DNA from 2 places in the Streptomyces mauvecolor genome. Region 1 is predicted to be linked to the other one. Evidence: predicted binding sites of a transcription regulator. Region 1 holds the regulator's gene; the other holds the start of a gene.
What was found. The regulator HrcA, encoded in region 1, represses chaperone genes, less so after heat shock. The targets are predictions, from matches to a motif close to TTNGCACTCNGNNNNNCNGAGTGCNAA.

Region 1 (7,593 bases):
ATTCCAGGGCGCGCAGGCCGTGGTCGATGCGCTCCACGCCCAGGACGTCGAGCGCCTCGGTGATGTACTCCGGCGGCCCCTCCTCCCCCGCGTGCGCGACCCGGCGCAGCCCGAGCGAGGCGGCCAGCTCGTACACCTCGCGGAACTTGGCCGGCGGGTGGCCGACCTCCGCCGAGTCGAGTCCGACGCCCGTGATCCGGTCCAGGTACGGCCGTGCCGCCTCCAGCGTGAGCAGCGCCGACTCGGCCGGCTCGTCCCGCAGGAAGCAGAGGATCAGGCGGGTGGAGATGCCGTGCCGCTCCTCGCTCACCGACAGGGCGCGCCACAGTCCTTCCACCACCGTCCCGATGGACACGCCCCGCGCGATGTGCGCCTGCGGGTCGAAGAAGATCTCGGCGTGGCGCACGCCCTGGGCGGCTGCGCGGGTCAGATACGCGTCGGCCAGCGAGGCGAAGTCGTCCTCGGTCCGCAGCACCGTCATCAGCGAGTAGTACAGGTTGAGGAAGGACTGCAGGTCGTCGAAGAGGTACGCCTTGCGGAGTTCCTCGGTGTCGGCGTACGGCAGCTCGATGCCGTTGCGCGCGGCGAGTTCGAAGGCCAGCTCGGGTTCGAGGGTGCCTTCGATATGGAGGTGGAGTTCGGCCTTGGGGAGGGGGAGGGGCATGGGGGGCTCTCTGGGGTGGTGCGTCAGGGGGTGGTGCGTCAGGTGGTCGTGCGTTTCGGGACCGGGACCCTGATCAGGTCCGCGGCCACGGTCAGTTCGCCCTCGTACCCGGCGGCCCGTGCCTGCCGCTCGAATTCCTCGGGGTCGGAATACCGCTGCGAGAAGTGCGTGAGGACGAGGTGGCGCACGCCCGCGTCGCGGGCCACCGCCGCCGCCTGTCCGGCCGTCAAGTGGCCGTGGTCCACGGCGAGTTGAAAGTCGCCGTCCAGGAACGTCGACTCGATGACCAGCATGTCGCAGCCGTCCGCGAGGGCGCTCACGCCCTCGCACAGGCGGGTGTCCATGACGAACGCGAACCGCTGCCCTCGCCGGACCTCGCTGACATCGTCGAGGGTGACGCCGTTCAGCTCGCCCTCGCGCTGGAGGCGCCCCACGTCGGGGCCCTTGATGCCGCGCTCGGCGAGGAGCTCCGGCAGTATCCGCCGCCCGTCCGGCTCGACGATCCGGTAGCCGTACGACTCGACGGGGTGCGACAGCCGGCGTGCCTCAAGGGTGTACGAGGCTGTCGCCGCCAGCACCGCGCCCTCCCCCGCGACCGGCTCCTGGGCCAGCTGCACGGATTCGCGGTAGGCCGTGGCGTACCGCAGCCGCTCGAAGAAGTGCTCGCCGCTGAGCGGGTAGTGCGCGGTGACCGGGTGCGGGACCCGGTCGAGGTTGATCCGCTGGATCACCCCGGCCAGGCCCAGCGAGTGGTCGCCGTGGAAGTGCGTGACGCAGATCCGGTTGATGTCGTGGGCGGCGACCCCGGCCCGCAGCATCTGCCGCTGGGTGCCCTCGCCGGGATCGAAGAGGATGCCCTCGCCGTCCCAGCGCAGCAGATAGCCGTTGTGGTTGCGGTGCCGGGTGGGGACCTGGCTGGCGGTGCCGAGCACCACCAATTCACGTACGGACACGGTGAGTCGCCTTGCTGTGCGGGCTGTACGAGGTGGTTATCCGGGCGGCCACTGGAGGCCACGGCCGCCCAGGACGTGCGCGTGCGCGTGGAAGACGGTCTGGCCCGCGCCGCTGCCGGTGTTGAAGACGATCCGGTAGCCGGTGCCGTCGACCTTCTCCTCGCGGGCGACCTCCCCGGCCTCGCGCACCACGTCCGCGAGGATCGCCGGTTCGGCGGCGGCGAGCGCGGCGGCGTCGGGGTGGTGGACCTTCGGGATGACCAGGACGTGAGTGGGCGCCTGGGGGTTGATGTCGCGGAAGGCCACGGTCGTCTCGGTCTCCCGCACGACGGTCGCCGGGACATCGCCCGAGACGATTTTGCAGAACAGGCAGTCGGCCTGCGGCTCTCCGGCCACGGTCCGGTCCTCCTTGGTCGCGTTGATCAGGTAACCGCATGCTACTCAACGCGTTCTGGCGTTCCGGCTCATGGAGGGGGTGGCCCGGCTGGTGCGCAGCGTGCTACTTGCCTTGGAAGGACTCCGTGACCGTGACGGTCACCGTGACCGTGGGGCGGCCGCCGGGGGCGGGGCTCGCGGGGCCCGTCGTCGGGGCGGGGGCGTTGCAGTTGCCGAGCACACTGGCGCGGAACACGGTCTTGTCGGCGACCTTGGCGGTCAGGTCACCCTTCACACAGCGGCCCTCGACCTCCTGCGTGACCGTTCCCTTGACCGTGATCGGCTTGCCGTCCTTGGTCTCGCCCTGGCAGTTCACGTCGGCGACCTGCTGGGTGGTGCTGCCGGCCGAAGGGGTCGCGCTGGGGCCGCCCTTGAGGTTGGCGGTGCAGGTGAGCCACTTGATGCTGACGTGCTGGTGCTGGAGCGCGGCGGTCGCCGTCTGGTCGGTGGTGACCGCGACCGCGGCGGAGTTGAGCCCGCCGACGGGGTCGCAGGCCGCCGCGCCGCCGACGGCCAGCGCGGCCATGGCTGCGGCGGGCAGGGTTCGGTATGCCCTGCGGCGGGCGGTGTGCGGTGCTCGGCGGTGCGACCTCTTGGCCCCCATGAGCGCCAGGGTGCCACCGCGGCGCGGGGTGCGATAGACCTCCTGCGGCCATCCCCCTCGCCTTCCGGGCGCGCCCCGGCCGCGGTCCGGTCCAGCTCTGGTCGCGGTCCGGCCGCCGCCCGGTGGGCGCGGGGCTCCGCCCCGGACCCCGGTGGCCCCTCCCCGCCCCTTCCCGAAACCCTCCCGGGGGGTGGGGTCGGCTCCGGCCGGTGACGGGTGGAGATTCGGCTGCGGACCGGGGGTGGTTGCTCGCGCAGTTCCCCGCGCCCCTCAACCCGATTCGGCCCCGGCACCCGGCCAGGACCAACCCTGTCAGGGGCGCGGGGAACTGCGCGACCAGCCACGTACCGGCCGCGGCCGAACAACCGCACCTGGCCAGGCCGTCCCACCCCCGGCGGGTCTCGGGAAGGGGCGGGGAGGGGCCGGGATCCGGGGCCGAGCCCCGGCCTCGCTCACTCGCCCCCGAGGGGCTGAAGGGCCGTCAGGACCAGCGACCCGTCCTCGCCATCAGCACCGCCGCCCCCACCGTCCCCGCCGTCGACGTACGCAGCACACTGCGCCCCAGCCGGTACGGCATCGCGCCCGCCGCGGCGAACGTGGCCAGTTCCTCCGGGGACACTCCGCCCTCCGGGCCCACCACCAGCACGATCTCACCCCGCGCGGGGAGGTCCGCCGTGGCCAGGGCCGCCGAGCCCAGAGCGCGGTCCTCGTGCAGGACCATCGCCAGGTCCGCCCCCGCCAGCAGCGCCGCGACCTGCTTCGTCGTCATCGCCTCCCGTACGTCCGGAAAGCGCACCCGGCGGGACTGCTTGCCCGCCTCCCGGGCCGTACTGCGCCATTTCGCAAGGGACTTGAGGCCCCGCTCGCCCTTCCACTGCGTGATGCAGCGCCTGGCCTGCCAGGGCACGATCGCATCGACCCCGGTCTCCGTCATCGTCTCCACCGCGACCTCGCCCCGGTCGCCCTTGGGCAGCGCCTGCACCACGGTGATCCGTACCGCCGGCTCGTCCTCGGTGGCGTGCGCCGTGATCCGTACGACCAGGCGGTCCTTGCCCTCGGCCGCGACGACCACCGCGTCCGCCCAGTTCCCTGCGCCGTCGGTCAGGGTCACTTCCTCGTCGGCGTGCAGCCGCTTGACGGAGACGGCGTGCCGGCCCTCCGCCCCGTCCAGGACGAACTCGCCGCCGCCCGGCACCTTGTCGACAACGAAGACCGGGGCGGTCATGACGCACTCCTCATGTTCTTCAGGTTCTGCAGTTTCTGGGTCAACTCCGCTGCCGCGTCGTCGAGTTCGGCGGCCAGGACTTCGACGAGCCTGCCCGCCGGGAGCTCCCGGGCGAGCCGGTGGCCCTGGCCCGCCCAGAGCGCCATGCCCTGAGGGTCGCCCGCCTCGGCCGCCGCCTTGCGCAGACCCGCGGTGAGCTGGTGCACCTGCGGATACGCGGCGGGCGCGTAGGGCCCGTGCTCCCGCATGAAACGGTTCACCAGGCCCCGCGCGGGCCGCCCGGAGAACGCCCGCGTCAACTCCGTACGGACGAAAAGGGGGTTGGTCAGCGCCTGCTTGTGCAGCACGTTCGCGCCCGACTCCGGGCACGCCAGGAACGCCGTGCCCAGCTGCGCCGCGTCCGCGCCCGCCGCGAGGACCGCCGCGATCTGCGCACCCCGCATCAGGCCGCCCGCCGCCACGATCGGCAGCTGCACCGTCTCCCGGACGAGCCCGATCAGCGTGAGCAGCCCGATGCCGGCCCCGCCGACCTGCGGATCGTCCCGGTACGTGCCCTGGTGACCGCCCGCCTCGATGCCCTGCACACACACCGCGTCCGCCCCCGCCCACTGCGCGGCCTGCGCCTCCTGCGGGGTGGTCACGGTGACGATCGTGTACGTACCGGCCTTCGCGAACGCGTCGAACACCGGGCGCTCGGGGCAGCCGAAGGTGAACGAGACCACCGGCACCGGGTCCTCGCGCAGGATCGCCAGCTTGGCCTCGTAGTTGTCGTCGCCCCCGGTGTCGGCGTCGCCCAGCGGGGTCTCGTACCAGGAGGCCTCGCCGGCCAGCTGGTGGCGGTACACCTCAAGGGCGGCGGGGTCGGTGTGCGGGTCCTGGGGCATGAACAGGTTGACTCCGAAGGGCTGGTTCGTCAGCCCGCGCATCTGCTTGATCTCCTGGTACATGCCGTCGGCGGTCTTGTACCCGGCCGCCAGGAACCCGAGCCCCCCGGCCTCGGAGACGGCCGCGGCCAGCGCCGGACCGGAGGCGCCGCCCGCCATGGGCGCCTGCACGATCGGATACCGGCAGAGATCGGTCAAAGCCATGCCCGCATCGTGCCACGGCGTTGCTCTCGCACCGAATCGCCCGCCCCTCCCAGGGTGAGTGACCCCGGCCACCCTGCTCCTCAAGAGCTCGGGGGAGGGTGGGCACAACCGGACACGGTCCGCAGACCAAGGGGACGGGGTTCGGGGCGCAGCCCCAAAAGAAGAGGGGGGCTGCGGGGGTCACCCCCGTAGCCCCCCTCCCCCACCGGCTCAACGTCCGTTGAACGCGTCCTTCAGGCGGGAGAACAGACCCTGCTGCCCCGGCTGGAACTGGCCCGTGGGGCGTTCCTCGCCGCGGAGTTTGGCCAGCTGCCGCAGCAGGTCCTCCTGCGCGGGGTCGAGCTTGCTCGGGGTCATGACCTCGACGTGCACGATGAGGTCACCGCGCCCGCCGCCGCGCAGGTGCGTGATGCCGCGCCCGTGCAGCGGGATGGACTGGCCGGACTGGGTGCCCGGGCGGATGTCCACTTCCTCCATGCCGTCCAGGGTCTGCAGCGGCACCTTCGTGCCGAGCGCCGCCGCCGTCATGGGGATGGTGACCGTGCAGTGCAGGTCGTCGCCGCGGCGCTGGAACACGTCGTGCGCGAGCTCGTGGATCTCCACGTACAGGTCGCCGGCGGGGCCGCCGCCGGGGCCGACCTCGCCCTCGCCCGCGAGCTGGATCCGGGTGCCGTTGTCGACACCGGCCGGGATCTTCACGGTGAGGGTGCGGCGGGAGCGGATGCGCCCGTCGCCCGCGCACTCGGGGCACGGGGTGGGGACCACGGTGCCGAAGCCCTGGCACTGGGGGCAGGGCCGCGAGGTCATGACCTGACCCAGGAAGGACCGGGTGACCTGGGACACCTCGCCGCGGCCGCGGCACATGTCACACGTCTGCGCGGAGGTGCCGGGCGCGGCGCCCTCGCCCGAACAGGTCGTACACACCACGGCGGTGTCGACCTGGATCTCCTTGGTGGTGCCGAAGGCCGCCTCGTTGAGGTCGATCTCCAGGCGGATCATGGCGTCCTGGCCGCGGCGGGTCCGCGAGCGCGGGCCGCGCTGCGATGCCGTGCCGAAGAAGGCATCCATGATGTCCGAGAAGTTGCCGAAGCCGCCCGCTCCGAAGCCGCCGGCCCCGCCGCCGCCCGACGACGACAGCGGGTCCCCGCCGAGGTCGTAGACCTGCTTCTTCTGCGGGTCCGACAGCACCTCGTACGCGGCGTTGATCTCCTTGAAGCGCTCCTGCGTCTTCGGGTCCGGATTCACATCCGGGTGGAGTTCGCGTGCGAGGCGCCGGAACGCCTTCTTGATCTCGTCCTGTGATGCGTCGCGGCGCACGCCGAGTACGGCGTAGTAGTCCGTGGCCACTTACGACTCCGCCAGGATCTGTCCGACGTAACGTGCCACTGCGCGTACCGCTCCCATCGTTCCGGGGTAATCCATGCGGGTCGGTCCGACCACGCCGAGTTTGGCGACCGCCTCGCCGCCGGAACCGTAGCCGACCGATACGACGGACGTGGAGTTCAGTCCTTCGTGGGCGTTGTTCTCGTGCCCGATGCGTACGGTCATGCCCGATTCCTTGGCCTCGCCGAGCAGCTTGAGGAGCACGACCTGCTCCTCCAGCGCCTCCAGCACCGGCCTGATGGTCAGCGGGAAGTCGTGTCCGAAGCGGGTGAGATTGGCGGTGCCGCCGATCATCAGCCGCTCCTCGGTCTCTTCGACCAGGGTTTCGAGGAGGGTGGCGAGGACCGTCGAAACGGTTCCTCGGTCCTCCGGTTCAAAGGACTCCGGCAGGTCCTGCACCAGCTGCGGCACGTCCGCGAAGCGGCGTCCCACCACCCGTGCGTTGAGCCGGGCCCGCAGGTCCGCGAGCGAGGCCTCGCCGAACGGCGCCGGGCAGTCGACCATGCGCTGCTCGACGCGGCCGGTGTCGGTGATCAGCACCAGCATCAGCCGGGCCGCGGCGAGTGAGAGAAGCTCCACATGCCGCACCGTGGACCGGGTCAGCGACGGGTACTGGACGACCGCCACCTGCCGGGTCAGCTGCGCGAGCAGCCGCACCGTACGGGCCACGACGTCGTCCAGGTCCACCGCGCTGTCCAGGAAGTTCTGGATCGCCCGGCGCTCCGGCGACGACAGGGGCTTGACGCCCGCCAGCCGGTCCACGAAGAGCCGGTAGCCCTTGTCGGTCGGGATCCGGCCGGCGCTGGTGTGGGGCTGGGCGATGAAGCCCTCCTCCTCCAGTACGGCCATGTCGTTGCGCACGGTCGCCGGGGACACGCCGAGGGCGTGCCGCTCGGTGAGGGCCTTGGACCCCACCGGTTCCTCGGTGCCGACATAGTCCTGGACGATGGCGCGCAGCACCTCGAGCCTGCGTTCACTGAGCATCGCGCACACCTCCAGTTGCCGTCCGTTTGGCACTCACTGTGTTCGAGTGCCAGCAATCCCCCGGCCAGTGTACGGCCGACCGGTACGCCCCTAGCAAGGGCGGCCGACCACGCTACCGTGCGGCGTCGCCGGTCGATTGCGGATAGCGTCGCGTCATGGACGTCAGTTGGGAAGAGTTCGGCTGGGAGCGCCTCGGCGACGGAGTCGGGCGCAGGCGCCTGCCCGTCTGGGACGCCACGGCCGCGCTGATCGCCGGG
Region 2 (7,593 bases), on a different contig from region 1:
TGCGTCGCAGACTGCTGGTACGCCTGCCCCAGCTTCCGCATCTGCGCGACGGCCTCCTGCCGCACCTTCTCCTTGTCCGCTTCCAGCGCCGCCAGCTCGGCCGCCGACTTCTTGCTTATCGCCGCCGCGTCCGGGTCGTTGTGCGCTTTCTGGGCCGCGTCCAGGTTCCCTTGCGCGCCCCCCTTGTCGCGGGGGATGGCGACCTGGGCCAATGCGATCGCGTCGGAGGCGTGGCCCAGCCATGTCGACGAGCCCTCGCTGAAGTCGCCCAGCCTCAGCGTGGCGTTGGCCAGGTCCGCGCTCCAGGTGCGGAACGCGTCCGCGCCCGCGCCCTTCCACTCCACCCACTGCGGGCGGACCTTCAGGTCGTCCGCGATCTTCCGGATCTCCTTGGCCGCCGCCGCCAGCCGGTCGGCGGCCCCCTGCACGGTGCCGCTGTTGGCCTGGTCCAGCCAGGCCAGCATGGCTTCGTGGCTCATGCCCTCGAACGGCGTGCTGCCACCGGCGTTCCCCTTGCCGCCCATCAGATCGTCCCTCCGGCGTCGCCGCCCGACGGCGACTGGCTCGGCTTGTCCGGCTGACTCGGCTGGTTCGCACCGCTTCCCGGATGAGTCTCCGGCTTGGCGTGCCCGGGGTCGTAATCGCCGCCGTAGTGCTTCTTGGTCTCCACGGCGATCGCCGCCATGCGCTGGCGGATCTCCGCGTCGATGTTCTGGTAGCCCTTGTGCGAAGCCAGCACCGCGATGCCCATGCCCTCGATGGAGTCCGACAGCAACCTGGACAGACTCTCCAGCTCGGCGATCACCGTCTCGTACGAGGTGAACAGACCCGAGGCTTCGGCGAACGCGCCGCCCCCGCCCCCGAACTGGTCGCGGGCCAGCCGCTCTTGGCCCACCTCGCCCGGTCCGGCCGGAGAGCCCTTGAGGTTCCGGATCAGCTCATCCACGCGCTGCTGGAACGTCGTGAACGACGTCAGCTCGGTGACCACGTCCCCCGCGGCCGCCTGCGCCACAGCGAGCGCGTTGAACGGCCAAGACGGCGACTCCGACGCCGCCCCACCCCCGTTTGGTGGCAAAACACCCTCCCCGTACAGCACTGTTCTCACCTGCAACGCAACTCTAACTATCGGTAGTTGCGGTTCCCAGGCGTCCCCTCGCAAAGTGCGGCGCAAACAGGCCAATGTGGGCTGCGGATCGACGGAACTGCTCGCTCGCGGTCTGGTTCGGAAAAACGACCGAGGGCGGCACCCCCACGATGGGGATGCCGCCCTCGGCGTACAGCCAGGAGCTACTGAGCCGGGGCTCAGAAGTCCATGTCACCGCCCGGCATGCCGCCCGGAGCGGCCGCAGCGGCCTTCTCCGGCTTGTCGGCGATGACGGCTTCGGTGGTCAGGAACAGCGCGGCGATGGAGGCGGCGTTCTGCAGGGCAGAGCGCGTCACCTTCGCCGGGTCGATGATGCCTTCGGCGATCATGTCGACGTACTCGCCCGTGGCGGCGTTCAGACCGTGGCCGACGGCCAGGTTGCGCACCTTCTCCACGACGACGCCACCCTCGAGACCACCGTTGACGGCGATCTGCTTCAGCGGGGCCTCAAGGGCGAGCTTCACGGCGTTGGCGCCGGTCGCCTCGTCACCCTCGAGCTCCAGCTTCTCGAACACCGCGGAGGCCTGGAGCAGGGCCACGCCACCACCGGCGACGATGCCCTCCTCGACGGCCGCCTTCGCGTTGCGAACGGCGTCCTCGATGCGGTGCTTGCGCTCCTTGAGCTCGACCTCGGTGGCCGCGCCCGCCTTGATGACGGCCACGCCGCCGGCGAGCTTGGCGAGGCGCTCCTGGAGCTTCTCGCGGTCGTAGTCCGAGTCGCTGTTCTCGATCTCGGCGCGGATCTGGTTGACGCGGCCCTGGACCTGGTCGCTGTCACCGGCACCGTCGACGATCGTCGTCTCGTCCTTGGTGATGACGACCTTGCGGGCGCGGCCGAGCAGGTCGAGACCGGCGTTCTCCAGCTTGAGGCCGACCTCCTCGGAGATGACCGTGCCGCCCGTGAGGATGGCGATGTCACCGAGCATGGCCTTGCGGCGGTCACCGAAGCCCGGGGCCTTGACGGCGACGGACTTGAAGGTGCCACGGATCTTGTTGACGACCAGGGTCGACAGGGCCTCGCCCTCGACGTCCTCGGCGATGATCAGCAGCGGCTTGCCCGACTGCATGACCTTCTCCAGGAGCGGGAGCAGGTCCTTCACGGAGGAGATCTTGGAGTTGACGATCAGGATGTACGGGTCATCCAGGGCCGCCTCCATGCGCTCCATGTCGGTCGCGAAGTACGCCGAGATGTAGCCCTTGTCGAAGCGCATGCCCTCGGTGAGCTCAAGCTCAAGACCGAAGGTCTGCGACTCCTCGACGGTGATGACGCCTTCCTTGCCGACCTTGTCCATGGCCTCGGCGATGAGCTCGCCGATCTGGGTGTCGGCGGCGGAGATGGAGGCCGTCGAAGCGATCTGCTCCTTGGTCTCGACATCCTTCGCCTGCTCCAGGAGGGCGGCGGAGACGGCCTCGACGGCCTTCTCGATGCCGCGCTTCAGGGCCATCGGATTGGCGCCGGCGGCCACGTTGCGCAGACCCTCGCGCACCAGGGCCTGGGCCAGGACGGTCGCGGTGGTCGTACCGTCACCGGCGACGTCGTCCGTCTTCTTGGCGACTTCCTTGACCAGCTCGGCGCCGATCTTCTCGTACGGGTCCTCGAGCTCGATCTCCTTGGCGATGGAAACACCATCGTTGGTGATCGTGGGGGCGCCCCACTTCTTCTCGAGGACGACGTTGCGGCCCTTGGGGCCGAGGGTGACCTTGACGGCGTCGGCGAGCTGGTTCATCCCGCGCTCGAGACCGCGCCGTGCCTCCTCGTCGAACGCGATGATCTTGGCCATGTGAAGTGGTCCTCCCGGACAGGGGTGGCGTTCTTCGTGGATCGCGCCGGCGCCCGCGACGGACGGCCTGCGGCCCTTGTGGTTCCTTGCCCCACGCGGGCTGCGGGCCTCACTGACCCGATCCAAGTTCTGTCACTCTCACTGGGAGAGTGCTAAGCCCAATGATTAGCACTCGGCACCTGCGAGTGCAAGCGAGTCTCTTGAACCGGGCGCCTCCACTTACCGGTGCCGCCCGGTCTCCCGGGGGCGGCGGGGGCTCCGCCCCCACACCCCGGCTCCTGCGGAGGCTGTCCGTTTCGTCCGCGGGCCGTGCGTGGCTTGCCGCGCCCACGCGGCGGAGCCCGCGAATGTCGCAGACCCGCGCCCCTGACCCCGTTTTCGGCCTGCGGACCGTGGGTATTGCTCGCGCAGTTCCCCGCGCCCCTCAAACCCGATCTCCACCGCGGGTCGTACGTGGTTGCTCGCGCAGTTCCCCGCGCCCCTAAACCCCCCTCGACGTGCAGGCCGTGCGTAGTGCTCGCGCAGTTCCCCGCGCCCCTCAAACCCGATCTCCACCGCGGGTCGTACGTGGCTGGGCGCGCCGTTCCCCGCGCCCCCAGCAGCGTTGCCTCTCGCAGGGGCGGCCCCGGCAGGGGGCAATTCCAGCCCGTCACAGGGGTTCCCCCTTGCCCTTAAGGCCTTGAGGGAGAGGGGGAACGGCCTCCGGCGTGAACGGGGTCCGGGGCCGAGCCCCGGTGCATGGGAGGGCTTAGGAACGCGTGAAGGGGGCCACCCTTTTGGGCAGCCCCCTTCATGCGTGAGTGCGTCGGTGGCCGATCGCGCCGAGATCAGACGGCGAGCTTGACCATGTCCGCCTGCGGACCCTTCTGGCCCTGCGAGATCTCGAACTCGACTCGCTGACCTTCTTCAAGGGTGCGGTAACCGTCCATCTGGATCGCGCTGTAGTGGACGAAAACATCCGCACCACCGTCGACCGCGATGAAGCCGTACCCCTTCTCCGCGTTGAACCACTTGACGGTGCCCTGAGCCATGCCTAACTCCCCTATTACTGGCCCTTGCACGGGACCACACTTCGCGGACCCGGGTCAGACCTCCACCCTCCGACAGGAGAGGGTGTGCGCCGGAACGCGTCGACCGCGGCTGAATGTATCTGCCCAACTGCCCTCTGCAACAGGTCAATCGGACGAGAATTCCGGGCACCCGCCGAGAGCGGAATGCCGTGAATTCAACATTCCGGGGCAAGTCGGGCCGGGCAAAGCGCACTTAAGGAACAAAGGACACACACACTTTGACCTCATGTTGTCGCGTTCTCATATGCACTTGGCACTCGAAGCGAAGGCGCTTCCCCAACTGTACCCCGCTCAACCATGCTGAATTGCCCCCTCCGCTTCTTGCGCGGAGGGGGCAACTCAAAGTTCAGCTCTGGGTACGGGCGAAGGCGAACGATCCGTCCGTCAGCCGCCCGCCACCGCGGGAATGATCGAGACGCCCGCGCCTTCCGGGGTGGCCGTCTGGAGGCCCTGCTCGAAGCGCACGTCGTCGTCGTTGACGTACACGTTGACGAAGCGGCGCAGCTTGCCCTGGTCGTCCAGGACGCGCGCGGCGATGCCGGTGTGGTTCTTCTCCAGGTCGGCGATGACCTCGGCGAGGGTGGCGCCCTCGGCGGCGACCTCGGCCTGGCCGCCGGTGTAGGTGCGGAGAATCGTGGGGATGCGGACGTTCACGCTCATGGTTCGGTGCTCCTAGTCGTTCAGGTCGGCGGTGGCTCAGTGGGCGAGGCTCCCGTGCGGCAGCGCCTCAGTGGGCGAGGCCGGCTTCGCGGAAGGCGTCCAGGCTCGGGCGGATGGTCGCGGTCGCCTGGGACGTGGCGGCCACCGCGTCCAGGGTCTTGAGCCCGTCACCGGTGTTGAGCACGACCGTGGTGAGCGACGGGTCGATCAGACCGGCCTCGATGAGCTTCTTGGTGACGCCGACCGTCACGCCGCCCGCGGTCTCCGCGAAGATGCCCTCGGTCCGGGCGAGGAGCTTGATCGCGTCGACGATCTGCTCGTCGTTCACGTCCTCCACCGCGCCGCCGGTGCGGCGCGCGATGTCCAGGACGTACGGACCGTCCGCCGGGTTGCCGATCGCGAGCGACTTGGCGATGGTGTCCGGCTTCTGGGGGCGTACGACGTCGTGACCGGCCTTGAAGGCGGTCGACACCGGGGAGCAGCCCTCGGCCTGCGCGCCGAAGATCTTGTACGGCTTGTCCTCGACGAGGCCGAGCTTGATGAGCTCCTGGAGGCCCTTGTCGATCTTCGTGAGCTGGGAGCCCGAGGCGATCGGGATGACCAGCTGGTCCGGCAGCTGCCAGCCGAGCTGCTCGCAGATCTCGTACGCCAGCGTCTTGGAACCCTCGCCGTAGTACGGCCGCAGGTTGACGTTGACGAAGCCCCAGCCCTCGCCCAGCGGGTCGCCGATGAGCTCGGAGCAGAAGCGGTTCACGTCGTCGTAGTTGCCCTCGATGCCGACGAGCTCGCCGCCGTACACCGCGGCCATGACGACCTTGCCCTGCTCCAGGTCGTGCGGGATGAACACGCAGGAGCGGAAGCCGGCCCGCGCGGCGGCGGCGCCGACCGCGCCCGCCAGGTTTCCGGTGGAGGAGCAGGAGAGCGTGGTGAAGCCGAAGGCGCGCGCGGCCTCCAGGGCCTGCGCCACGACGCGGTCCTTGAAGGAGTGCGTCGGGTTGCCGGAATCGTCCTTGACGAACAGCTTGCCGGGCTCGACGCCCAGCTCGCGCGCCAGGTTCTCGGCCTTGACGAGCTTGGTGAAGCCCGGGTTCAGGTTCGGCTTGTCGGCCACGTCGGCGGGGACGGGCAGCAGCGGCGCGTAACGCCAGATGTTCTCGGGACCCGCCTCGATCTGCTTGCGCAGCGCCTCGGGGTCGCCGAGCGGCAGGTCATAAGCCACTTCGAGCGGTCCGAAACACAGTTCACAGGCGAAGATCGGGCCAAGTTCGAAACGCTGGCCGCACTCGCGGCAGGAAAGCCCGGACGCCGGACCGAGATCAACGGCACGGCCGGCAGAGGTACGGTTTTCGACAGTCTGTGCAGACATGGAGGGGAGGCCCTTTCTCCTCATCTTCCTCATGGCGAACATCGCCATGAGACGGATTTGGCACCTTCCCTAGCCGGTGGCCTCGTGTCTTGGATCGGTGAAAACGATCGACGAGAACCGACTGGAGGGTTGCCGGGGCTTCAACGGGCCGTTTCCCTCTGCCCCTCTGGATGAGCGGTATTCGATTGTCAGCGTGACGACGACCCCCGACATGCGACGGTCATCCGCGTTGTTCAAGACTGTAACCGAAGGCCGGGACGGTTGAGATAGTCGTCCGAACCGCGAGATGGATCACATGAGGAGGCCAGGAACCGTGCTGGAAGAGGTGGAGCGCTGGCTGAGCAGGCGTTCCTGGTCCGCGACGGAGCGGCCGGTCGAGCGGATCCTGGCCGCGAAACAGCGCACGGGTACGACCGTCAGTGTCGTGCTGCCCGCCCTCGACGAGGAGGCCACCGTCGGTGACATCGTGGCCGCGATCCGGCGCGAGCTGATGACCGATGCGGTGCCCCTGGTCGACGAGCTCGTGGTGATCGACTCCGGGTCCGGCGACCGTACGGCCGAGGTCGCGGCGAAGGCCGGCGCCCGGGTCGTCCACCGGGACGCGATCCTGCCCCGCATACCCGCGCTGCCCGGCAAGGGCGAGGTGCTGTGGCGCTCGCTGCTCGTGACCAGCGGCGACGTCGTGTGCTTCATCGACGCGGACCTGAAGGACTTCGACGCGGGATTCGTCTCCGGGATCGTCGGGCCGCTCCTGACCGACCCGGACGTGGACTTCGTCAAGGCGATGTACGACCGCCCCTTCGGCGGGACAGCGGGCCAGGGGGGTCGGGTCACCGAGCTGGTGGCGAGGCCGCTGCTCAATCTCCACTGGCCCCAACTGGCCGGAATCGTCCAGCCGTTGGGCGGCGAGTACGCGGCCAGGCGCTCGCTCCTGGAACGGCTGCCGTTCCCCGTCGGGTACGGGGTGGAGCTCGCGCTGCTCGTCGACGCGCTGCACACGGTGGGGCTCGACGCGCTGGCGCAGGTCGACGTGGGCGTACGCAAGCACCGCCACCAGGACGGGCAGGCGCTCGGCCGGATGGCCGCCGCGATCTACCGCACCGCGCAGCTGAGGCTGTCCCGGGGCCATCTCGTACGGCCCGAGCTGACCCAGTTCGAGCGCGGTGAGCACGGCTTCGTGCCGCACACGTACGCCGTGGACACCGAGGAGCGGCCGCCCATGCGGGACATCGAGGAGTACGCGGTGCACCGGGCGGCGTAGGACGGCCGGATCCCGCTCCCGGGGGCGGGCGTACGCGTGTTTGAGGGGTTGCGGGGCGGGCTAGGTTCCGCAACATGGTCACCGCGCACGCCGCCCCCAGGGCCCAGGTACTCGTCGCGTCGAATCGCGGCCCCGTCTCGTACGCGCTGAAGGAGGACGGGTCCCTCGAATCGAAGCGGGGCGGGGGCGGGCTCGTCTCCGGATTGAGCGCGATCGGCTCCGACGTGGAGTCGGTGTGGGTGTGCGCGGCGCTGGGCGAGGGTGACCGCGAGGCGGTGCGGCGCGGCGTGGGTGAGACGGGCGTCCGGATG

Region 2: a site for HrcA is predicted at 3,055-3,081, ahead of groL (chaperonin GroEL). Genes of this name have one in related genera too.

The regions. Positions count from the first base shown of each region.
Region 1 is NZ_BAAASQ010000018.1:24,085-31,677, reverse strand. It holds gene ABD346_RS23140 (adenosine deaminase) at 1-664, opposite strand, end outside; gene ABD346_RS23135 (ribonuclease Z) at 703-1,617, opposite strand; gene ABD346_RS23130 (histidine triad nucleotide-binding protein) at 1,654-2,013, opposite strand; gene ABD346_RS23125 (hypothetical protein) at 2,117-2,656, opposite strand; gene ABD346_RS23120 (16S rRNA (uracil(1498)-N(3))-methyltransferase) at 3,138-3,881, opposite strand; gene ABD346_RS23115 (nitronate monooxygenase) at 3,878-4,969, opposite strand; gene dnaJ (molecular chaperone DnaJ) at 5,180-6,316, opposite strand; gene hrcA (heat-inducible transcriptional repressor HrcA) at 6,317-7,336, opposite strand; gene ABD346_RS23100 (MBL fold metallo-hydrolase) at 7,492-7,593, shown strand, end outside.
Region 2 is NZ_BAAASQ010000005.1:112,408-120,000, reverse strand. It holds gene ABD346_RS06010 (translation initiation factor IF-2) at 1-524, opposite strand, end outside; gene ABD346_RS06005 (hypothetical protein) at 524-1,012, opposite strand; gene groL (chaperonin GroEL) at 1,303-2,925, opposite strand; gene ABD346_RS05995 (cold-shock protein) at 3,753-3,956, opposite strand; gene ABD346_RS05990 (MoaD/ThiS family protein) at 4,380-4,655, opposite strand; gene thrC (threonine synthase) at 4,723-6,021, opposite strand; SAM riboswitch class I at 6,039-6,198, opposite strand; gene ABD346_RS05980 (glucosyl-3-phosphoglycerate synthase) at 6,335-7,282, shown strand; gene ABD346_RS05975 (alpha,alpha-trehalose-phosphate synthase (UDP-forming)) at 7,357-7,593, shown strand, end outside.